3 regions of the Priestia sp. P5 genome follow, and region 1 is predicted to be linked to each of the others. Evidence: riboswitches for the same ligand, from Rfam matches in the RefSeq annotation. Region 1 holds a riboswitch; each other region holds the start of a gene.

The links. Region 1 has a riboswitch for thiamine pyrophosphate ahead of thiT (energy-coupled thiamine transporter ThiT). Riboswitches for the same ligand answer to the same signal wherever they lie in the genome.
Region 2: another riboswitch for thiamine pyrophosphate. It lies ahead of MMB69_RS24495 (thiamine phosphate synthase); the one in region 1 lies ahead of thiT (energy-coupled thiamine transporter ThiT).
Region 3: another riboswitch for thiamine pyrophosphate. It lies ahead of tenA (thiaminase II); the one in region 1 lies ahead of thiT (energy-coupled thiamine transporter ThiT).

What each region holds. Positions count from the first base shown of each region.
Region 1 covers NZ_JAKWFJ010000001.1:2,192,389-2,200,434, forward strand. The annotation lists gene MMB69_RS11860 (YqcI/YcgG family protein) at 1-765, shown strand, start outside; gene MMB69_RS11865 (cupin domain-containing protein) at 740-1,048, shown strand; gene MMB69_RS11870 (cysteine hydrolase family protein) at 1,070-1,657, shown strand; gene MMB69_RS11875 (GNAT family N-acetyltransferase) at 1,749-2,240, shown strand; gene MMB69_RS11880 (hypothetical protein) at 2,344-2,718, shown strand; gene MMB69_RS11885 (amino acid permease) at 2,755-4,194, opposite strand; lysine riboswitch at 4,297-4,481, opposite strand; TPP riboswitch at 4,656-4,756, shown strand; gene thiT (energy-coupled thiamine transporter ThiT) at 4,789-5,394, shown strand; gene MMB69_RS11895 (ethanolamine ammonia-lyase reactivating factor EutA) at 5,553-6,971, shown strand; gene MMB69_RS11900 (ethanolamine ammonia-lyase subunit EutB) at 6,998-8,046, shown strand, end outside.
Region 2 covers NZ_JAKWFJ010000005.1:61,677-69,722, forward strand. The annotation lists gene thiS (sulfur carrier protein ThiS) at 1-187, opposite strand, end outside; gene thiO (glycine oxidase ThiO) at 184-1,311, opposite strand; gene MMB69_RS24495 (thiamine phosphate synthase) at 1,295-1,918, opposite strand; TPP riboswitch at 2,040-2,141, opposite strand; gene MMB69_RS24500 (hypothetical protein) at 2,300-2,515, opposite strand; gene crcB (fluoride efflux transporter CrcB) at 2,563-2,952, opposite strand; gene MMB69_RS24510 (fluoride efflux transporter FluC) at 2,953-3,351, opposite strand; gene MMB69_RS24515 (amino acid ABC transporter substrate-binding protein) at 3,693-4,514, shown strand; gene MMB69_RS24520 (amino acid ABC transporter permease) at 4,498-5,202, shown strand; gene MMB69_RS24525 (amino acid ABC transporter ATP-binding protein) at 5,233-5,967, shown strand; gene MMB69_RS24530 (nucleoside hydrolase) at 6,001-6,945, opposite strand; gene MMB69_RS24535 (NADPH:quinone oxidoreductase family protein) at 7,125-8,046, shown strand, end outside.
Region 3 covers NZ_JAKWFJ010000001.1:2,618,342-2,626,387, forward strand. The annotation lists gene MMB69_RS14020 (sodium-dependent transporter) at 1-799, opposite strand, end outside; gene MMB69_RS14025 (hypothetical protein) at 976-1,158, opposite strand; gene MMB69_RS14030 (TspO/MBR family protein) at 1,461-2,207, opposite strand; TPP riboswitch at 2,434-2,532, shown strand; gene tenA (thiaminase II) at 2,629-3,318, shown strand; gene MMB69_RS14040 (aldehyde dehydrogenase) at 3,347-4,747, opposite strand; gene MMB69_RS14045 (ArsR/SmtB family transcription factor) at 4,761-5,063, opposite strand; gene MMB69_RS14050 (SDR family NAD(P)-dependent oxidoreductase) at 5,076-5,855, opposite strand; gene MMB69_RS14055 (helix-turn-helix domain-containing protein) at 6,164-7,399, shown strand; gene MMB69_RS14060 (FAD-dependent oxidoreductase) at 7,473-8,046, opposite strand, start outside.

The sequences.
Region 1 (8,046 bases):
GCATCAAAAATGCTTTTTCGAGCTAATGAGATTTTAGAGTCAACGCATGTCCCGTTCTGGGGAAAAGATGCTTTTCAATATTTCCAAAGCGATATATTATCAGAAGAAAATCCATTTCCTTGTATATTAGGGGTAGAAGGCTTTAAAAAAGATTTACTGCGTTTTTCATTTGTGACTACTCCTTATAACTACCAAGATATTAGGAATGCAGCGTCGGCACTTAGAGAATACATAGATACGTTTAAGACCATAGGTCGCTATACATCCTTTGTGTTATTCTTTAAGCCTGAACATAAAGAACGTTCAATGGAAGAGTATGAAACGATGTTTTGGGATACGCTGACGTTTCTTCATCAAATTGATCAAAAGAAATGGCCGCAAGACATTCCAAGAGACCCAAAAGATGCATTATGGGAATTTTGCTTTCACGGAGAACCTATTTTTGTCGTCTGTAATACGCCTGCTCATTCTTTACGTAAAAGCCGTAAGAGCAGAGGATTTATGATTACATTTCAGCCGCGGTGGGTGTTTGAAGGTATGACAGGGGATTCAAAAATAGGGAAGCATGTACAAAAAGTCGTCCGCGATCGCTTAAAAACATATGATGACGTAGCAGCTCACCCTGAGTTAGGCTGGTATGGACAGCAGGAAAACAGAGAGTGGAAGCAATATTTTTTACACGATAATAATAACCATACTACCGGACAATGTCCGTTTAAATTAAAAAGGAGTGAGCAGCATGGACGTAAAAAAAGCCTCTATTAAAAAAGGAGTTGGCGGAAAGTTTGAAGAAGTAATTAAAGAGCTGCTTCCGGCGTATACTGGATACGTTGAAGTGCAGCATGACATTGCTTTTCAAACGCACCCGACTCATACGCATCCAACTGATGAAATTCTTCATATCCTTGAAGGATCTATTTACTTTACAGTTGAACGTGATACGGTTCTATGTCAGGCAGGAGATCGAATACATTTACCGAAACAAACGGTTCATTCGTCAAAAGCTGGTCCTGATGGGTGCACATACGTTATTTCCATTTTAAAATAAAGACGAAAGAAGATGATGCTTATGCTACGTTCCCGGCCAGTGCTGCTGCTTATCGATGTGCAAGAAGGATTTTATTCACCACAGTGGGGGGAAAGAAATAATCTAGAGGCAGAAAAACATATGCTGACGCTACTGCAAGCATGGAGGCGCCAAAATTATCCTGTCATTCACGTACAGCATGCTTCGGAAAATCCAGATTCTCCTTTACACCCAAGTTCGAAGGGGTTTCAATTCAAGGAAGGATTTGGTCCACAAGAAGATGAATACTTAATTCGCAAACACGTGAACAGCTGCTTCATTGGAACAGAGCTAGACAGTTATTTAAAAGCAAATGGCTATGATACGCTTATCTTAATAGGACTAACTACTAATCACTGCGTCTCTACGACTGCCCGCATGGCTGGAAATCTAGGGTACAGGACGTACGTTGTAAACGATGCAACAGCTTGCTTTGATTGTATGTCCTACGATGGAAAGACAAGGCTTCCTGCAGAAGATGTACATACATTCGCACTGTCTTCTTTGCATGAGGAATTTGCAACGGTCGTTTCTACAAAAGAGACACTTCAAGTTCTTCAAACCTTTCAATATGCTCAAAATCATAACTGATGTGCATGTGCACATCGGTTTTTTTATGTAGATTATGTTTATTAAAAGAAGTAAAATAAAGATAATTCTATACTATAAGGAGTTTGTACATATGATCATTCGTTATGCTAAAGAAGAAGATTTACCTATGCTTGTTGAAATTTATAATCAGTCCGTTCAAAAAAGTGCTGCTACTTTTGACTTAACGCCTGTAACGGTAGAACAAAGAAGGGGCTGGTTTAATAATCATATTAGCAATGAACTTTTTCCGCTTATTGTTGCGGAAAAAGATGGGGTAGTAGCGGGCTATGCTTCGCTTTCTTCTTATCGAGATAAAGAAGCGTACATTCAAACGGTAGAGCTATCGATTTATATTGATAAAAATCAGCAGGGGTATGGCATTGGAAAACAGCTTATGAAGCGAATTTTGGAATTGGCTAAAGAACTCAACCATCACGTTGTCATTTCAGGGATTACAAAAGGGAATGATATCAGTATCAAAATGCATGAGCAATTTAATTTTACATTTTGCGGAGAATTTAAAGAAGTAGGCTGGAAATTCGATCAGTGGCAAGATGTGCTTTTTTATCAGCTTATTTTATAAGATGTATGACACCTTTACACATTGTAACGTTTTAGTTTCATGTGTAAAGGTTATTAAAATAATAAGTCATTTTATTATTTTAATACGAAAGGTGTTAGCTATCATGAATACACATTTTCAATATCAGCATATAAGAGCTATTCCAAAAAGATGGTCCAAAAAAGAACTGCATATCCAGCTGAATAGAATCAAACACAATTCTGAACTATCTACTATAACAGCAGATCCGCTTTTTCATCTGTTACAATGTACTCGTTCGGGCCTTCAAACTAAGCAAGAAATCATAGACTACATCCAAAGCATTCCTACTCATCAACTTCCATCTTTTGTAACCCATTTAAGCAGGTTAATTCAGCATATTTATTATATAGAAGCTGCTGATTACTGCAATCGTAATCGTCCCCTCAAAGGTTATATGCTTGTTATGAAAAAACAGCCCGCCTATATATCTCTACATTTTGCTGATCAGATCACATAAAAAAAGCTCTCTATTCAAAAGAATAGAGAGCTTTTTTTATTCGTATTTTTTCACTGTTACTTGACATTCTTTTAACGGAATAAGTTTTGACTTTTTCGTCCATTTGTATCCTAACCAAACAATTAAGAATAAAGGAAGTCCGATATAAGAAACAAGTACACCGTACCAGTCAATCGAATCACCCATAAACGCCGAATAGTTTTGACCTAAAATAACAACAGCACATAAAATAAAGGCAAAGATAGGACCAAACGGGAAAAGTTTTGCATGATATGGAAGTTCACTCAAAGCATGACCTTGGGCAACAAAAGCTCTTCTAAAACGATAGTGGCTGATTGCAATTCCTAACCAAGCAATAAAACCAGACATACCAGAAGCGTTAAGTAACCATGTGTATACCGCACCGTCTCCAAAAAATGAAGCACCAAATGCAAGTGTACCGACAAGTGCCGTTGCGATTAAGGCATTAACTGGAACGCCTCGTTTATTCACTTTTGCTAAGAACCTTGGTGCTTTTCCATCTTTCGCTAAGTTCCACAGCATACGCGTAGAAGCATACATACCTGAGTTACCAGCAGATAAAACGGCTGTTAAAATAACGGCATTGATAGCCGATGCCGCAAACGCCAGACCTGCTCGTTCGAATATTAGAGTAAACGGACTTACCCGCACATCATCGCTTGCTAATGAATCCGCTGTGTATGGAATAAGCATTCCAATAACAAAAATAGCTAAAATATAAAATAACAAGATGCGCCAGAAGACTTGTTTAACTGCGCGAGGAACCGTTTTTTCCGGATCTTCACTTTCTCCAGCCGCGACCCCAAGCAACTCTGTTCCTTGGAATGAAAAACCAGCAGCCATAAAAATACCTAAGACAGTAAAGAATCCACCGTGAATCGGTCCATCACCAAGCGTGAAGTTTTTAAAACCTGGCGCTTCATTGTTAAAGATACCAAAAATCATCATAATACCAATAACTAAAAAGATGATAACCGTTACTACTTTAATTAATGAAAACCAAAATTCAGATTCGCCAAATCCTTTTACAGAAAGGTAGTTAAGCCCAAACATAATTAATAAAAACAGGGCACTCCATAAAATAGAAGAAGAGTTCGGGAACCAAAATTTCATAATAAGGGCTCCAGCAGATAATTCAGCTGCAATTGTAATAGCCCAGTTGTACCAATAGTTCCAGCCGAGAGCGAAACCAAAGGATGGATCTACAAATCGAGACGCATACGTACTAAACGAACCAGCTTCAGGCATATAAGCTGCGAGCTCCGCCAGGCTGGTCATCAAAAAGTAAACCATGACACCAATAATAGCGTAAGCTAAAAGCGCTCCCCCAGGTCCTGCTGTGTGAATTGCTCCACCACTTGCTAGGAATAAGCCGGTTCCGATGGCTCCTCCTAATGAAATCATCGTTAAGTGGCGAGATTTCAACCCACGTTTTAATTCTTGCTGCTCTTGCATAGATAAATACTCCTTTCGAATGTACGGAAAGAGACGGGATAACATAAAAAAAGCCCGCAGTATATGTGCGCGCTTTTAAATCTGAAAACCGCGTCAACCTTCCGTGAAGATAGCTCTTCACATCACTCGCATGATGTGACAGTTCTGTTCCTGTTCGGAGACAGCCCCAGCTTAAATCAACCGAGAAGTGATCTAAACTTCGGCAATTTTTCCTTTCAAGCAACATCCTCAATGTTCTCTGCATTTCCGTTACTTTACTATTAAAAACTGCGACCTCTACCTCATCGATTAGGATGAGGGTTTTTTATATTCATTTGACATAAAAGAAGTATAACAAATACTAAAACGATTGTCATTATAAAAAATAGATTCAGAAAATAGAAACATCTTTGAAATCTCTCGAATCTATTTTGTTACATATGGTATAATGAGTGTTGTCATAATACTACATAAATATCCGAACGTACCACAGGGGGAGCCGACGTGCTGAGAGTGAACAAATTGTTCAGACCCTTAGAACCTGTTAGTTAACGCTAGCGTAGGAATGTGGGAATAGTAGCATATATTTGCTTACTCCTGTGTAAACCGTTTGATATGAATGATTCAAAAACAGGAGTGAGAAACGTGAATAAAGCATTACCTTTACAGGCTAAAATTGAAATAGCTATTTTTGCAGCATTGGCTTTTTTAATTGATCTTTTACCTTCTATAAAAATTGCAATAGGCGTAAGCATTTCGTTCTCTATGGTTCCTATTTTTATTATGTGCTTTCGATGGGGAGTCAAAGGAGGAGCTTTATCCGGATTTTTATGGGGAATATTGCAATTAGCTTTAGGAAATGCATATATTTTAACCCCATTGCAAGCTTTTATAGAGTATATTATCGCTGTTACCTTTATTGGATTTGGCGGGATTTTCTCTAGTTCTATTAAAGGATACTTAGCTAATAATCAAAGATCAAAAGCTTTCTTTTTTATTATCTTATCTTTAATTATAGGAAGTTTTGCTCGTTATTTTTGCCATTTCATTGCAGGCTTAATATTTTGGGGATTTGCTGCCCCAAAAGGAATGCCTATTCTATGGTATTCTTTCTCGATAAACGGGATTTCGATGATTGGGTCGTTGCTATCATGTCTAATTATCCTTTCACTATTAATCCCATCGGCATCAAGAATGATTGTAACTAAATCACACTCATAATAAAAAAGGCTAAATCTACCAAGGTTTAGTCTTTTTTTTGTCATTTGTCACCTTTGTTTACACGAAAATGTGTCAGGTTTGATAACATAGTTAGTGAAATATTCAAAAAACTGTTTTATGATAATCACCATATTCAAACGAGATAAGGGATTGATAGCATGCTACAGAAATGGATCACGAGCATAGGTTTAGATATTGGAACAAGCACAACAAAGCTGGTTGTAAGCAAGCTGTTAATAGCAAATCAACAAAATCAGTTTACGCTGCCAGGCTGTCAAATTATTGATCGTCGCGTAACGTATGCAAGTTCTATCTATACCACCCCTATGCTAAACGATGTTGAAATCGATGTTCAAAGATTAACGGTACTACTAGAACAAGAGTATAAGAATGCAGGAATCTCCTTAGATCAAGTGGAGGCAGGTGCTGTGATCATTACAGGAGAAACGGCTAGAAAGCAAAATGCAGAAAGTATCGTTCACTATCTAGCCGAACATGCTGGGGATTTTGTTGTTGCAACAGCCGGCGCTGACTTGGAAGGAATATTAGCAGCAAAAGGATCGGGAGCAATCGAACGTTCTGCTGAAACAAATGCAGTAATTGCCAATATTGATGTAGGAGGAGGCACTGCTAACATCGCTTTATGTCAAAATGGAAAAGTGATAGAAACGTTCACACTGCATGTAGGTGGGAGATTAATTCGGCTGAATTCAGACGGTGCTGTAACCTACATTTCACCTTATTTAACTGAATTTTTAAAAAATAATTCTTTAACACTACGAGAAGGTGAAAAAGCAACATTTGAAAAGCTTTCGTCTATCTGTCAATTACTAGCTGAAGAAACCGTGAAATATGTAAAAGTGCTGAATCAAAATTCCACGCTGCTTGTTTCTCCTCATACAAGATCTTCTATACACCCCGAAACGATCATGGTTTCAGGAGGAGTAGGAGCAATGATGGAGAAGCAAAAGCCAAAAACCGTGAAAGAAGTGGCCATACATGGAGACATTGGTCCGCTTCTAGCATATCATTTTCAATCCATCCAAATATCTCAAGCCGCTGAGACAACGCGCGCTACTGTAATTGGTGCTGGTATGCAAAATACAGAAGTTAGCGGATCAACCGTATACATTGGGTCGAAGCGGCTGCCGCTAAAAAATATTCCGATTATAGAGATACCCGTTCAGCAAGAAGAGACGTGGAATCCGCAGCTGTTTCAAGAAAGAGCTCGGGCGTCATGTATGCAGGCTTCAACTATTTTCAGTGCAGAAGATCCCCCCGCTGCTATTGCTTTATCTCATTTTCCTTACTGCAGCTATAAGATGCTTCAAGAATTAGCAAAAGTAATAAGCGCTGAATTTATTGCTTGTTTTAAGGGAGCTAAGTGCCTCGTTGTTCTATGCGAACAAGATATTGCAAAAGCCTTAGGACAAGCATTAGCTAAACAGAGCAAAGAGTTAGAAATTATTTGTTTAGATCAAATTGATTTTACACACGGAGATTACATTGATCTAGGGTTACCAGTAGCTGGAGAGGCGATCTCCGTTTCCGTTAAAACGCTCGCTTTTTCATCATAATCTATTAAATATCTAAGGAGGAAAAGATGTTTAAAACTACACGATTGTTAGGAGAAACATTTTCATTTTATAGCTTAAAAGAAATTATGGCCAAAGCAAACGAAGAGCGTTCTGGAGATCAGCTAGCGGGAGTTAGCGCTGAATCAATGAAAGAACGAATGGCAGCAAAGCAAGTTCTAGCGGATATCACACTTGCTGATATTCGAAATTACCCGCTGCTCAGCGCAGATGAAGACAACGTCTCGGCATTAATCGAAAGTCAGATTGATTCATCGGTTTACGACATTATTAAAAATTGGACAGTAGGAGGTTTAAGAGAATACATTTTATCCGATCAGCATAGCGGAGAAGACCTTCTTGCACTTAGCAAAGGGTTAAGCAGCGAAATGATTGCGGCAGCTACTAAAATCATGTCCAATTTAGATTTAATTCAAGGAGCTGCCAAGATAGAAGTGCAAACTAGTTGTCAAACGACTATCGGCCAAAAAGGAGTATTGGCTTCTCGAGCCCAGCCTAATCATCCTTCAGATAACTTAAAGGGAATGAGAGCATCTCTATATGAAGCGTTAAGCTATGGAATTGGAGATGCGGTTATCGGAATTAACCCTGTTATTGACACAACGGATAATATCTACGCGCTTTTGAATGAAACAAAAAATATAATCAATGAATGGGCAATCCCAACTCAAAACTGTGTGTTGTCACATGTGACGAGTCAGATGAGAGCAATTGAAAAAGGAGCATCTGCTGACTTGATTTTTCAAAGTTTGGCAGGCACAGAAGCCGGTAATGATTCATTTGGAATTTCACTGTCTATGCTTGATGAAGCGACAGCGCTAATTCATGAAAAAGGGACGGCAAAAGGTCCGAACCGCTGGTATTTCGAAACAGGACAAGGTTCTGAACTGTCATCGGAAGCTCACTATAATATTGATCAAGTAACGCTTGAAGCTAGATGTTACGGCTTAGCTCGTCACTATAAGCCTTTCTTAGTTAATACGGTTGTTGGATTTATTGGACCTGAATATTTATATAACAGCAAACAAGTTCTACGAGCTGGGTTAGAAGATCATTT
Region 2 (8,046 bases), on a different contig from region 1:
ATGAAACGACTTCTAACGCATCTCCATCTTTTAAACTTGCATCACTATGTTCTTCTTTTTGTAAAATATTCTTGTTTAGCTCAACAATTACCACTCGTTCGTGCAGGTTCTGAGCCTGCAACAAGTGCTGAACCGTTTCAATTTCATCTCCAACAGTAACGGTCTTACCATTAATGATTAGATTCAATGAACTCCCTCCATTACTCTAGTTAGCTGAAATGATGTAAAAAATGAATGATTCGGCTTTTTCCCTAACAAAGCATCAGCCATAATTTTTCCAGTTGCAGCACTTAATAAAATACCGTTTCGGTAGTGGCCAAACGCCATGTGTAGATTCCCTATTTCAGGATGCTCTCCTAAATAAGGCCAGCCATCATTTGTTTGTGGACGAAGACCTGCCCATGCTTTTTCAAATGTGGCTTCTTTAATAGCCGGCAGAAGCGCAGAAGCTTTATTCAGCAAAAATTGAATACCTTGTGCAGAAACCGTCTTGGTAAAGTCATGCTTTAGCTTAGTTGCCCCTATTACGATTCTTCCACCAGTCTTTGGCACTAAGTAAAAACCTTCATCTAAAAAAATCGTTTTAGAAAGCAGCGGCTTATGACTTTGCAGAGCAATACACTCCCCTTTTACAGGAAACACCTGACCTAAATGTTCAGAAGAAATAAAGCGTTTAGCCCATGAGCCTGCTGCAATAACTACTTTTTCTCCATAAAAAGAGCCTTTGGACGTCTGTATACCTTTTACTGTTTCATTTTCCATAATAAGAGAATGAACGTCACAGTATTCAAATACATCTGCTCCGTGATACAAGGCTCCATGAGCAAGAGCTTGCGTTAACTTAGCTGGAGCTAGCTGGCCGTCCCCCGGTATTGTAATGGCTCCGTATATGTCTGGAGAGAGCCCGGGTTCTAACAAACGCGCTTCTTTTACATCGATCCATCTTACATGTTCATCCCACCGGTGGTGCTGAGCGGCTTTTTTCTTTAATACGTGTGCATCTTCTTCTGTTACAGCGACTTTTAATAAGCCTTTTTGAATGAGCTCTACGTCGATGGCCGTTTTTTCTTTTAGTTCCTTCACCAGCTCAGGAAACATGCTTCGGCTCTTAATAGCAAGGTCTAAAAGAGGACCTTCTTCATCAATTTCAGCTTGGGCACCTAAAATACCAGCGGCTGCACTTGAAGCTTCACAACCAATTTGATTGCGCTCAAGAATGGCCACTGATGCTCCTTGTTTTGACAAATGATAAGCGATAGAAGAGCTGATTATGCCTCCTCCGACTAACAGTACATCATAATGCTGCTTCATTTTCTCCACCTCCAGATGTCCATATATGAGAATATTGTTTAATCGCTTCAAGGGGATTTTGCGCAAGCATGGCACCAGACATCACAGCTATACCGTGTGCTCCTGTTTGCAGTACCTCTTTGGCATTTCCAGGTGTAATCCCACCAATCGCAATAACTGGTATCTCCACAGCGTCTACTACTTCTTTTAGCGCTGCTATCCCTCGACTTTTTAATCCTTTTTTTGAATGAGTTGAATAAATATGTCCGTATAGAATATAATGAGCGCCATCTTTTTCAGCTTCTAGAGCTTCTTCCACAGAGTGAACTGATTTTCCGACAATAAGAGAAGGAAATGCGTCTCTAACACACGAAACATCTAAACTATGATAGGCAAGCTGTACGCCTTTTGCTTTTAAAGCATGCGCTACATCAACTCGGTCATTTACAATAATTTTAGAGAGACAAAATGGCAGGCTTTCTAGCAAACATTGAATCTGCTTTGCCGTTTTCTTTTTTTCTCTAATATGAATGGCACCCGCAAAAGGCTCAATAGCCGTTAAAATGTCTCGAACCTCTTCAATTGGCTGCTTATCTGTTGTAATGACATGAAATTTAGGAATATCCATATGATCGAAACCTTTCCGTTCAGAATAAAGAGAAATTTCAATCACTTCATCTTGTGTAGAGGGCTTTATTACATACAAAAAACCACTCTACAACGTAGAGTGGTTAGCATGTATCGTTATGTAAACATGATCGCCACTTCCCTACGCTGGTACAAACCAGATCAGGTTCAAAGGGTCCGAAATACATTCGTCTCAGCTTCAAAAAGCTCCCCTAGTGATTGCTATTTATTGATTTTGTTTTTGCACTTAAAATTATAACACAACTAGATGTAAATACAATATCTCTTTATGCTCTTACGGCTCTCTTCCTTTTATAGATATATCTTTTAAGCTTCTTTACTAAGAGACCCAGCGCACCACATCATTCTGCTTTTTATATGGTTAGTAATCGGTATAGTCGTCAAATTCTTCTTTGTCTTTTTCCTTTTTCCGATCCCATATAAACAGCAGGAGTAACATAATAAAAGTTAGAATATAAAAACCGTAAAAAATAAATGCCGCCACAACATTTATAAATAAAAATAAAAAACCGATGATCTGACCTGCAACAGCTACAATCAACAAAATGTATTTCCAAACTTCTGCTTTTCTATCCATTCTCTACTTCTCCGTCTTTTTGTTTTTCCCTACTAGAAACGTTCTCTTTACTTAAATAAAAACGTTCCTGCCAGTAAACCGACTGTAAATAAACCAACTGTTCCAAATGCTGAAATCCCCACGTACGCCAACATTTTCCGATAAGATTTTTCTCGAATTAACTGTACGGTTTCCACACTAAACGTTGAAAAAGTGGTAAAGGCACCAAAAAAACCAATGCCAATCATTAAAAATATTGAATCATCATAAGCATGACTAGGAACCTTTCCATAATAACTACCGAAAAAAAGACCAAGGCCAAACGCACCGAGCAAGTTTACAAATAGCATTGATACTGGAAAAGGAGGGTTTGAAACTGTTTTTGTAACTTTTAAACCCAAAAGATAACGGCATATTCCTCCAGCTGCTCCGCCAAGTGCCAAGCTCACTATGCTCATCTACTTCACCTCATGTACTTTCACTAAATTTTTCCCTGCCTCTTCACCGCATAGATAGCCTGCTAAGGCAAGAAGGATTCCACCTACTAAAGAGACAATGACATAAATGGCTCCCCAAAATAAATGGTGCTGTGTGAGGGAAATGACGTCTCCTGCAAACGTTGAATACGTTGTAAAACCGCCGCACACGCCAACTCCTAGCCCAAGCTTTATCCATTCTTTTGGCTTTTTCCACACAAAAAATCCTGTTAATAGGCCTAGTATGAAGCTTCCTAATAGGTTTTCGATTACCGTTCCTATTGGATAGCCCGTATATAATAAGGAAAGATTCAGCAAATAACGTGCATATGTACCAGCGATAGCACCAAAAGCAATTGAGATTAAGTTTATAGCTTTCATCATATCGCTCCGTTTCATAAATTCTTCTTTAAGTGTACCATAAGGAATTTATTTCTACCTTAACATTTAACTATATGTTTATTGCACCAAAAGTCATGAAAAAATGAAAGAGAAAATCGTCGCATGAAACTTCCTTTTTCCTCCTCGAATCTCCCTTAAAAATCCACTTAATCCAAATTTTAAAATCTTTCTGTATCCTTATGACAAACCGTGTATAGAAGGTATATTTCCCTTATTTTAAGTCACATTAATCGTATAAGTTTTTTTTGTTGACTTTTGCTGTGTTCTTGTTTAGTATCACAGAGTATCATTTCCTATCAGAATACTAGGGGGTTTAGAAAATGAAGAAATTTGCTGCACTTTTGTCGCTACTATTAGCTTTCACAGTTGTGCTTGCCGCATGCGGTTCTAGCTCAAAAAATGAAGCAAACAATGGGGACAATAAATCTTCACAAGAAGATTTATATAATAAAGTGAAAAAAGATGGCGTATTAACAATTGGAACTGAAGGTACATACCCTCCGTTCACTTTTCATGATGACAAACAAAAGCTAACTGGGTTTGATGTAGAATTGGCTCAAGAAGTAGCTAAACGTCTTGGCGTAAAAGCTGAGTTCAAAGAAACACAGTGGGATGGCATGTTTGCTGGATTAGATGCTAAACGATTTGACATGATTGCTAATGAAGTTGGTATTCGTGAAGATCGTCAAAAGAAATACGATTTCTCTGATCCATACATCCAGTCAGGCGCTGTATTAATTGTTCGTAAAGACGAAAAAGATATCAAATCATTTAAAGATTTAAAAGGAAAAAAATCAGCGCAGTCATTAACAAGTAACTATAAAGACATGGCTCAATCTTATGGTGCAAACATTACGAGTGCTGAAGGTTTTGCTCAAGCAGTAGAACTAATGAGCGCAAACCGTGTTGATGCTACAATCAACGATAAATTATCGTTCCTTGACTATAAGAAAAAGCACCCTAACGCACCTATCAAAATCGCGGATGAAAAATCCGATGGTGCTGCAAGCGGCTTTATGTTTAGAAAAGACAGCGGTAAGTTAGTGGATGAAGTAAACAAAGCATTGAAAGATATGAAAAAAGACGGAACATACGCAAAAATTTCTAAGAAATGGTTTGGCGAAGATGTTTCTCCTAAATAATATTTTTCCTGATGGAGAGCGATTGAATCAATTGATTTCAATCGCTCAATCATCTCTCTTACCAATGCTAAAGGGAGCTATTCAATATTCTATTCCACTAACATTAATCACGTTTGTACTCGGTATCATTTTAGCTGTCTTAACAGCCTTGGCTCGTTTATCATCTATAAAAGTTTTAAATATAATTGCGCGCATCTATGTATCGATTATTCGAGGTACACCGCTGCTTGTGCAATTATTTATTATTTTCTACGGCTTACCCAATTTAGATATAACAATTGACCCATTTATCTCTGCTATTATTGGATTTTCATTAAGTGTAGGTGCGTATGCATCTGAAATTATTCGAGCAGCGATTCAATCTATTCCTAAAGGACAGTGGGAAGCTGGCTACTCACTTGGTATGACCTATTCCCAAGCGTTAAGACGGATTATTTTACCGCAAGCAGCACGTGTATCGATTCCGCCATTATCTAACTCTTTTATTAGCCTTATTAAAGATACGTCACTTGCATCGCTTATTCTTGTTTCTGAGATGTTCCGTAAAGCTCAAGAAATTGCTTCGACTAACTATGAATTTTTACTTCTTTATAGTGAAGCAGCGCTCTTGTACTGGATTATGTGTACAATCTTATCCATTATCCAAGGACGCATTGAAATAAGACTAGATCGTTACGTATCTAAATAACCGTTTCGAGTAGCTAAAGGAGTTTTTCATATGATTAATATCAAAAATTTGCATAAATCATTCGGTGATTTGCAAGTATTAAAAGGGATTGATTTGGAAGTTGAACAGGGCAAGGTAATTGTATTAATCGGTCCTTCTGGATCGGGTAAAACTACTTTTTTACGTTGCTTAAATCTTTTAGAAATCCCAACAGACGGCACGATTGAACTTGATAAAAAAAGCATGAATTTTACCAAGCCTGTTCGCAAAAAAGACATTACCTCATTTCGAAGTCTAACAGGTATGGTCTTTCAAAACTATAACTTGTTTCCTCATAAAAATGCGCTTGAAAATGTTATGGAAGGGCCTGTAATTGTAAAAGGTGTTCCTACTCAAGAAGCAGAAAAAAGAGGGAAAGAATTATTAACACGAGTTGGCTTAGGAGATAAGCTTGACTTTTATCCTTTCCAGCTGTCTGGCGGACAACAACAGCGTGTTGGCATCGCCAGAGCAATGGCGATGGACCCAAAAGTTATGCTGTTTGATGAGCCTACTTCAGCTCTTGATCCTGAGCTTGTAGGAGACGTTCTTCAAGCCATGAAAGACTTGGCAAAAGAAGGAATGACGATGGTGGTGGTAACTCACGAAATGCGCTTTGCCCGTGAAGTAGCGGATGAAGTTATTTTTATGGATCAAGGTGTCATTATGGAAAGAGGGACACCGGATCAAATATTTTCAAATCCTCAACAAGAGCGGACACGTCAATTCTTGAATATGATTCATTAAAAAGGTTGCACACTTTCATGTGCAACCTTTTCTTTATTTGGCTACTGCTTTTTTCATCAAATCTGTAATGTACGTAAAGAATGCTTCAGCTGTGACGTCATATACGACATCTACAGGTCGTCCCTCTTCGGAAATTTCTGTTCTTCCTTGGCTCGGTGTTTCTGTATGCACAATACTCGAAACGGTTTTTACCTTCACAAGTGTTGAATTCCCTGTAAATGCTGTTGTGAGTACATCCCACAAATAATATGTTGAATTGGTTTCAACGTGTACAAGCGGCGGGCAAGCCGCATAGCACTGCCCTACAAAGTCTACTCCTTCATATCTTCGAAGTGAAGCCCACATTTGACGAATAGCGGGCGTTAAGGGAACTTGATTCGTGCTTTCTAAAGCAACCATCTCAACTTTAATTTTGCTTTTCCATACTTTCGCTACTGCTTCTGGATCCCAAAAAGCATTCCACTCCGCCGTTCCATCATGTTCAGGTTCCTGCACATTTCCTACTTCTTGAAATGTACCGCCCATCCACACTAATTTATCAATTTTCTCTTCTATTTCCGGCGCTTTTTCAAGTGCTCTTGCTAAATCAGTTAACGGTCCTGTAAATAATAAAGTCGTTTTCCCGGCTGTGTGCTGCAATGTTTCAATTAAATGATCGTGAGCAGGCAGCTGACTTATTTTTGTTTGCACTTTCCCTTTTTCATTTAAAATCGGCAGCGCATCCACATAAAACGTATGCATGCGCCATTCTTTTGGAAATGGGTTCATACCTCGTGAAGTAGATTTGGCTACCTCGATATCATAAATTCCAAAACGATCAATAATTTTTTGGCTTGCGCTGATGCCCGGTTCTAGGTATCCGTCAGCAGGAATAACAGATACACCCGTTACCTTTACATCATCCATTTGCAGCAGTAAAAAAAGCGATACTAAATCATCAATGCCTGCATCATGGTTAAAATATATGTTTGTACTCATTTCTCTTCTCCTCTTTTCTATGTATTGCTAACTAATAGCTATACCGCTATTTTATAATGAAATGACTCGTTTCGTAATCAAAGTATTATGAACTTCTTTTACTATTTTCTATAATGGGTATAGAAATAAGGTAATCTATGTATAGACATATACATCTCAGTATAGAAAGGAGAAATAAAATGGAGCAATCATTTTCAGCATTAATAGTAGATAAAAAAAGTGAAGAGCAAGTGGAGGCGTCCGTCCAAGAACTGACGCTAAACGATTTGCCAGAAGGCGATGTACTTATTCGCGTTCATTATTCAGGGGTGAATTATAAAGATAGCTTAGCCAGCATCGCAAACGGCAATATTGTGACAAGCTACCCATTTGTCCCAGGAATCGACCTAGCAGGAGTTGTTGTATCTTCTGACAGCCCTGATTTTAAAGAAGGTGATCGTGTCATTGCAACAAGCTATGACATTGGCGTATCACACTTTGGAGGCTATAGTGAGTATGCGCGCATACGCAGCGAATGGATTGTCCCTCTTCCTCAAAATTTAACGTTAAAAGAAGCAATGATTATCGGAACAGCTGGCTTTACAGCTGCTTTATCTGTGCATCGCTTAGAGGAAAACCATGCTAGTCCATCTAATGGCTCTGTGCTTGTAACAGGCGCTACGGGAGGTGTAGGAAGCTTTGCGGTTGCCATTCTTTCAAAATTAGGCTACACAGTGGAAGCAAGTACGGGAAAAAGCTCGGAAGCAGCTTATTTGAAAGAGCTTGGCGCTTCCTCTATTGTAGCGCGTGAAGATGTTTATAACGGCAAATTAAAAGCATTAGGCAAGCAAAAATGGGCCGCTGCGGTGGATCCCGTGGGCGGAGAGCCTCTAGCTTCTGTTCTCAGTCAAATTCAGTACGGAGGCTCTGTAGCTGTCAGCGGGCTAACAGCTGGAGGCAAAGTGCCAACAACCGTCTTTCCCTTCATTTTAAGAGGGATTAATTTATTAGGTATCGATTCTGTTTATTGTCCAATGCCTACTCGAAAAGAGATTTGGAATAGACTCGCTAATGACTTTAAGCCTGAAAGCTTCGAACCTTTCATTCAGCAGGAAATTTCAC
Region 3 (8,046 bases), 430 kb from region 1:
GAAAAATAGCCAAGCCCGCCAGCAGCGAAACAAACAAGTTCAAAATAGCAATAGTGCCAGCTGAACGCGTCAAGCTTACTTTTTTCCCTAAATAAGAGCTATATGTCACCATGCAGGATAATCCCACGCAAAGCGAGAAAAACGACTGACCGAGCGCATAGAGAACAGATGACCCTGTAATGGCTGAAAAATCCGGTTTTAAAAAGAACTTTACTCCGTCCATTGCTCCGTCTAATGTTAAAGAACGCACCACGATAATGATAAAACAGATAAATAACAGCGGCATCATGTATTTATTAGCACGCTCTATTCCTTTTTGTACGCCTTTTGAAATAACAAACACTGTAATTAATAAAAACAGCGCCTGTGCACCTAATACCACATAAGGTTGGCTAATGACGGCATTGAACAACGGGCCGTACTCTTTTCCGCTTAGCATACCGGTTATGCTCATAATCGTATATAAAATCACCCAGCCGCCAACGACGCTGTAAAAGGAAAGCAAAACGACACAGCTGAGTACTCCGAGCCTGCCAATCCATACCCAAGCGGATTTTGGAGCAATTGCCTTATAAGCACTAATCGCTTCTTTTCCCGTATGTCTTCCAATGATAAATTCTGCCAACAGAAGCGGCAATCCAATAAAAATCGTAAATAAAATAAACAACGCAAAAAATGCTCCACCGCCACTGGTTCCCGTTACGTATGGAAACTTCCATATCGCTCCTAGACCAATTGCTGCCCCAGCAGATGCTAAAATAAAACCGAGGCGTGAAGACCACTGATTTCCTTTACTCATATAATGTTACTCTCTCCTCTTCTAAACTCAAAACTCACCTGATTAGTACTGTACCATAAATGCAGAAGAAAATCATTCCCGTTTTACTTTTTTCTATAAAACGATATCTATATAGAATAGAAAAAATGAAGAAGCAGCTGCTTCTTCATTTTAAGGTTGGTATTTCTATTCAAAATTTATTCTCTGTACGATGATTCATCTCCACGGTAGGCTTCTTGAGTTGAAATTTCTTCAATATGCATATGCCCTTCTCTCTCTAAACGAAGGACCGTACGCTCTGCATCTTCATAACTCTCGCACGTCACTTGTTTATATTCCATATCATCTTTATCTGTGTAAGCGACTAAATATGTTTCCATTTTAACTCCTCCTATATAACCTGTATGTAACGTATGTTGCCTTTTTCGTTTATTTCTAAACATATAGGCTCCAAACATAAAGCCTAGCATACTATAATAGCGGAACTTCAATTTAAAAAAGTTGAATTTTTCATTATACACCGATGCAACATGGAGGTTATACTTATGACATTTATTTTATCATTCGTACCAATTGTTGTTCCTTTTGGTATTTTAATTAGCTTAATTGCTTTTACAGCTGCTTTTTTACAATCAAAAGAGCATCATAAAAAGCTCTAGCTTACAAAAGCTAGAGCTTCTTTTTAAAAGCGTCTATAGCGTTTAATCAGTCCCACAATAATGGCAATTGCTAGTAAAACAACCGAAATGATGACAGTAATGACAATTGGCTGATTTCCACTTTGCTTCACTGCAATGGCAATATAAGCCCAAATAAAAACAAGCGGATAAACAGCGTCTCGGTTTTTTAATGTAAACATAATGCCTAGCACAGCTCCTACCAGCAGCATAATAACCGTCCATGCTAACTCGCTCAGGCCAAGCAAGTGCTGTATTCCATTTGCTTCAAATACAACAAACACATTGACAATAGTCGCAACAGAAATCCATCCAATATAAAGCGAAATCGGCAGACGCATAAACCATGTCGTCATCCGAGAATGCTGAATAATGGAATACACAATCATTAATGTGCCTAAAATAAAGAGCATAACTAAAAGGGATAACTTATAGTAATCGTTTTGGAAAATAAAGATCCACGCACTATTTAACAAACAGTTTAGAAAAAACCAAATGCCGATACGTGCATATATTTCCTTTTGATCTTCTCTTGCAAAAAATTGGCGTATAACCCAAATGGTTAATAACAAATAAATAACGCCCCAGATAGCAAAGGCATAGCCCGCTGGTGTAAACAAGGTAGGAACTTGCGCAGAAGCTTCCCCCGTTGTTTTGCCTCCTATTGGAATGGCATTTGCTAAATAATTCACAAGCAGTGTAATAGCCAAGCCTACTGCATTTAATATAGCATACAAACGAAATTTCGCCATTTTGTTCTCTCCTTTCTTCTATTTATATGGGAATGTTTCGGAGACGAAAACGGCTCTTCCCTTCATTAATACCTCTTCTTCCCTAAAAATATGCATTTTTAAACAAAAATGATTAAAAATAGCTTTAAGAAATTTCCTCTTTAAAAAATAAAAACGGTTAGCGCACATTTTCCTATAACTCTTTCTATTTTTCAGAATATATGGTAAGTTAAACATAGATTAATAGGAAGTCCACTAGGGGTGCCCACCGGCTGAGACAAGTTTTCTTGATCCCTTTGAACCTGATCTGGCTCATACCAGCGTAGGAAAGTGGCAATGTTCAGTTTTTTTACTGTCCTTTGCCACTCCGTTTATAAACGGAGTGTTTTTTATTTCCTTTATGTGCTTGTTTGTGACTTCCTCATATTAAAGGAGGATTTTGATGTCATTTTCATCTCAATTAAGACAAGAAGCAAACTATATTTACGAAGCCATTTTTAACCATCCTTTTATTAAAGGAATTGCTGAAGGAAACGTGCCAAAAGAAGCGCTGATTCACTACGTTTCTCAAGACTACGAATACTTAACAGCATTTGTTCGCATTTACGGCGCTGCTTTAACAAAATGCCGCACGCGTACTGAAATGGAAGCCTTTAATGCCGGCATTTCTACGGTATTACATAGTGAAGTACACCCTCACAATAATTTTTGTGAAGTAGCAGGCGTACGTTATGAAGATCTTCACACTGAGACGCTTTCACCGACGGCTAGCCACTACATTAACCATATGACAAGTGTTGCGCACACAGGTAGCTTAGCGGAAATCATTGCAGTGCTTCTTCCATGCCCATGGACGTACGTTGAAATTGGCCAGCGCATTACAGAACAAGTAAATCCATCTCCTTCTCACCCTTTTTATGAATGGATTCAGTTTTATAATAATGAAGAAATGAATGGCACAACACAATGGTTTTGTAACAAGCTTGATGAACTCGCCGAACAAGCGACTGAAGAAGAACGTAACCGTATGAAAGACCACTTCATCAAAAGCTGTGAACTGGAGTATTTATTTTGGGAAATGGCATATACCCAAGAAAAATGGCCGCTTTCTCAGCTTTCACTTTCAAAATAACGAAAAAGCCTCCTGTCAGGAGGCTTTTTTATTTCAGTAATTTTTTGATCATTTTCAAGCTTTGTTTTTCCGAAGGATAGCGGAATGACAAATCAAACTTGGTTGTTTGAGACAGCATGCTTTTAAAATGAGAAAATGTCCGGAAGCTGTCTTTTCCATGATATTGACCCGTGCCGCTCTCTCCTACTCCGCCAAACGGCAAATATGGCGTAGCGATATGCATAAGCGTATCGTTTATACAGCCTCCTCCAAATGAAAGGCGCTCCGTTATGACGTTTTGCACATCTTCACTTTCTGTAAATAAGTAAAGAGCTAACGGCTTAGCTTTTTCTTGAACTTTATGAATGACTTCGTCTAGTGTTTCATATTCAATCATAGGAAGAATAGGCCCAAAGATTTCTTCTTGCATAACATCTGATGTCCAGCTTACTTCACTTAACAACGTAGGTTCTATTGTTAGCGTGTTTTTATTGTACCCGCCTCCAACTATAGCATTTCCGTCTTTTAAAAACTCAACTAGCCGAGTAAAATGGCGCTCACTGACAATACGGCCGTAGCGGTCGCTTTCAAGCGGATTGTTACCGTAAAATTGAGAAATTGCTTTGCGAAGTTTTTCTACAAGCTGCGCTTTTACCTTTTTATGCACAAGCAAATAATCAGGAGCAACGCACGTTTGGCCTGCATTCATCCCTTTCCCAAACATAATTCGCTTCGCTGCAAGATCTAGGTTTGCGTCTTCATGTACAATGCACGGACTTTTTCCGCCTAGCTCAAGCGTGACGGGAATAAGCTGCTTCCCTGCTTCTTGCATAATAATTTTCCCTACATTTACACTTCCCGTAAAGAAAATATAATCAAGGGGCTGTTTTAAAAGCAGACTTGTCGTATCTACAGCCCCTTCAACCACCGTCACAAATGCTGGGTCAAAAGCTTCAGCCAGTAATTCTTGTATAACGCGAGATACGCTAGGCGTTAATTCAGAAGGTTTTATAATTGCCGTGTTTCCAGCCGCAATCGCTCCTACTAAAGGAGACAGTGCTAATTGAAACGGATAGTTCCACGGAGCAATAATTAACGCGACTCCATACGGTTCAGGAACAATTTTCCCTTTAGAGCCCACATGTGTTAAAGCGGTTTTTACTTTTTTAGGCTTCATCCATTTTGCTAGATGTTTAAGCGTAAATCGAATTTCCTCTAGTAAAATCCCAATTTCCGACGTGTAGGCCTCTACTTCAGATTTATTTAAATCTTGTTTTAAAGCATCCATAATTCTCTGCTCGTTTTGTTTGACTGCGTCTCTTAGCTTATTCAGCGCTTGAATACGGCTGTTGATACTCTTTGTCTTTTGCGCATAGAAATACTGCTTTTGTGTAGAGACAATATGTTCAATGACCGTTTCATCTGTGATATAAAATCGCTCGTGGTTCATCACTTTCATCTCCCTATAAACATTCGGCTTCAACTGTAGCAAGCAAGCTTTTTAATAGCTCAACTGCCTCACTTAAAGCTAGTGAATAATATCTCTGCGTCCCTTTTTGCTCAATTTGCACAAGCTTTTGATCGCGTAAAATTTTTAAATGATGAGAAATTGCCGGTCTTGATAGCGTAGACTCATTTGCAATTTCATTTACGGTTAAAGGCTCTTTTTCGGCGAGCAGCAAAATAATATCTTGTCTTGCTGAATCACTTAGCGCCTGAAAAATAGGAATGCTGGCACGAAATAACTCGACTGCTTTTTCACTCATATAGATTCCCCTTTATTTAATTTCTTGTGTTCTTCGGACAACGGATGTAAGCCACTTTCTTGGTACAAAGCGCGGGATGAACGTGGCGAGACGAAACTGCACTCCTGGTACGATAACCGTCTGCCCTTTCATAAATTTTTTATAGCCAACTTTAACAACTGTTTCTACATCCATTGCACCGCTTTGAAAAAGCTTGGAGTTGCTTAGCTGGGCGCGGTCGCTAAAACCAGTTTTAGTTGGACCCGGGCATAGAGCGCTTACCGTTACATTGGTACCTTTTAATTCATTTTCAAGGGCCTCTGTGAAAGACAATACGTACGCTTTTGTTGCATAATACACCGTCATAAGCGGACCCGGCATAAATGCAGCAACGGACGCAATGTTTAAAATTTTACCGTGATTTCGTCTAACCATATCCGGTAAAAATAATTTTGTTAAATGAGTTAATGATCGGATATTTAAGTCAATCATGTTTAACTCGTCGTCTAAAGCTGTTTCAATAAATTTGCCGTATAGTCCAAAACCAGCATTATTCACTAAATAGTCAACGTGCATTTTTTTATTTTTAAGTTCTTCATATAGTGACTGTATCTCTTCTTCTCTTGATAAATCCTTAATAAACGTTATCACGTCAATATTATAAGTAGATTTTAAATTCTCTCCAATCGCTGTTAGTTTATCAGCGCTTCTGGCAACTAAAATTACAGGATGCCCATCCTTTGCGAATTGATAAGCTAACTCTTCACCTATTCCTCCGGACGCACCGGTGATGAGCGCATAATGCTGTGACATAGTGTTCACTCCTTATGTTTATATGTTCAAGAACTTAAACATTTAAACTTATCTTATAGGATTCATTTTTTCCCGTCAACTGTTTTCTATACTCTTCTTTTCTTTTATGTTTTCCTTTTTTGCCATTTGCGTATTTCTGTACATTTTTTTACAAAATATGCGTTTTCTTTACATAGAAGGCTAATGTCGTCTAGTTTTGACAACCTTTGTCACCTAGCAGGAAAACAAGTGAAGATATGGTGAATACAACATACAACAAATAATCCATTACATAGTTGGATGAAAATAGATAAGGGAGGAAATGAAAAATGATGGAGACATATACAATTAAAAAAGTAAGTGATCAATTAGAGGTAGAGAAGAAAACGCTAAAACAATGGGAAAAATTATTGGGCAGCTATTTAACAATTGAACGAGTAGATGGGGCCCGTGTCTATACAGAGGAACAAATTGAATTATTTAATGATATTAAACAGCTGTTTGATGAACAATGTACGTTAGATGAAGTCAAAGAATATGTTCAGCTGCTGATAAAGGAACAAGAAGAGCAGGAACATTTAGTGATGGAATCAGAGGCAGCGGTTTCAAAAGAAGAAGAACCGCCACAGTTGAAAACAACAGCTAAAAAAGAAAACGTCATTGATTTTCAAGAACATTCCAATAAACAAATGAAGCAAGAAAAGAAAAAGGCTGCCGAAAAGCAGGAAAGCATTTCAGAAAACAAGCAAGAGAAGACCTCTCCTATACCTGAAGCACGATTAGCTACTGAAGAAGAAAAGCAGGCTATTTCTGCTTCTATTGAAGAGCCAAAACCAAACGACCTTGTTGTGAATGAAAAAGAACTGCTTCAAGGGGAATTAGTAGAAGCTGTTCGCCGCTATGAAGATGTGTTTGAGGTACTTGATACATTTAAAGCTGATTTGTTAAAAGAAATGCGAGAAGGTATGCGAAATGAAGTTCGCGAAGAAATTGTCGGAGAAGTAAAAAGAGAGCTTGAAAAAAGTGCTACCCAAACTGTAGAAATGGTGGAGTCGGTCGGGGCATACATTTCTGAGTCTTCAGAACGCAGCGCAAGAGATGTAGAAAATATGTCTAAAAAAATTATCCGTTCTAACGAAAAATCGTTTGATGAAGTCACTTCTTTGATTGAAGATTATTCAACAATCGCTGAAGAGAAAACCGAGGATATGCGCCTGTTCATGAAAGATGTCATGGAGAATGCGGATGAATCCTCTAAAGAAATGCAGTATTTATTAGACCGATTCTCAAGCAACTCCACCGTTGCGATGAATCAAGTAAAATTTATGGTTGAAAAATTAAATAATTCTTCAACTAATACGACAGAAGAGCTTCGTGATTTAATTGATTCAATGAATGAGGAACGAGTCTATTATTTAAAAGAAATGGAGAAAGAACGTAAGCTTCATCGTCAAAGCGTAGCTGAACGCGAAGAGATGTTTAGTGATTTTGTCCAAACCTTTAGACAAACCGCGGCTGCTGATATGAAGCGAAAACGGAAGTGGTGGAAGCTGTTTCTCTCCTGAAAACACCGGCCCTATGGTAATGGGGCCGGTGTTTTTAATGGTATGAACAATAGTAGTTTGTATGTAAGAAATGTTAAGGTAACGTATGGCGGTGAGACGTTATACTTTGAAACACATGATAGCCGCTTACCGATACGCCTATAGTTCCCGCTCCTGGAAACACTGTATCTCCGCATAACCACAGTCCTTGTAAGCCAGATCGATGCGAAATACTGTTGAACAAGGTATGATCTAACGTTTGCGGAAAGCCTCCCACTCCGCCGTTTGGGCGAGAAGTGAACCTTTCCCATGCTTTAGGAGCTCCCGAAATTTGATGCTCTGCTTTTTCAATGCTAGGAATAATGGTTTTAATGCCTGCTACCATTTTTTTCTCAAGAACTTGTTTTTGAAGGTCATAGGCTTCTTTATTACTCCACTTGCTAAGATCAATGTGAGTAGACGCTGTAATTGTACGCTTGCCTTCAGGCGCTCGAAAACGATCATCAGGATGAGAGACTGAGATAAATAAATGATTTCCTTCTGTCATTTCCCCTTGTTCGGATTGAAGTACTTGCTGAAACAACTCTACCTTTTGCGGCAGATCTCTTTCATCAATGGCAAAATACATCGAAAACGTTCCCCACTGCGGAAGCTCGCTTTTTTCTTTT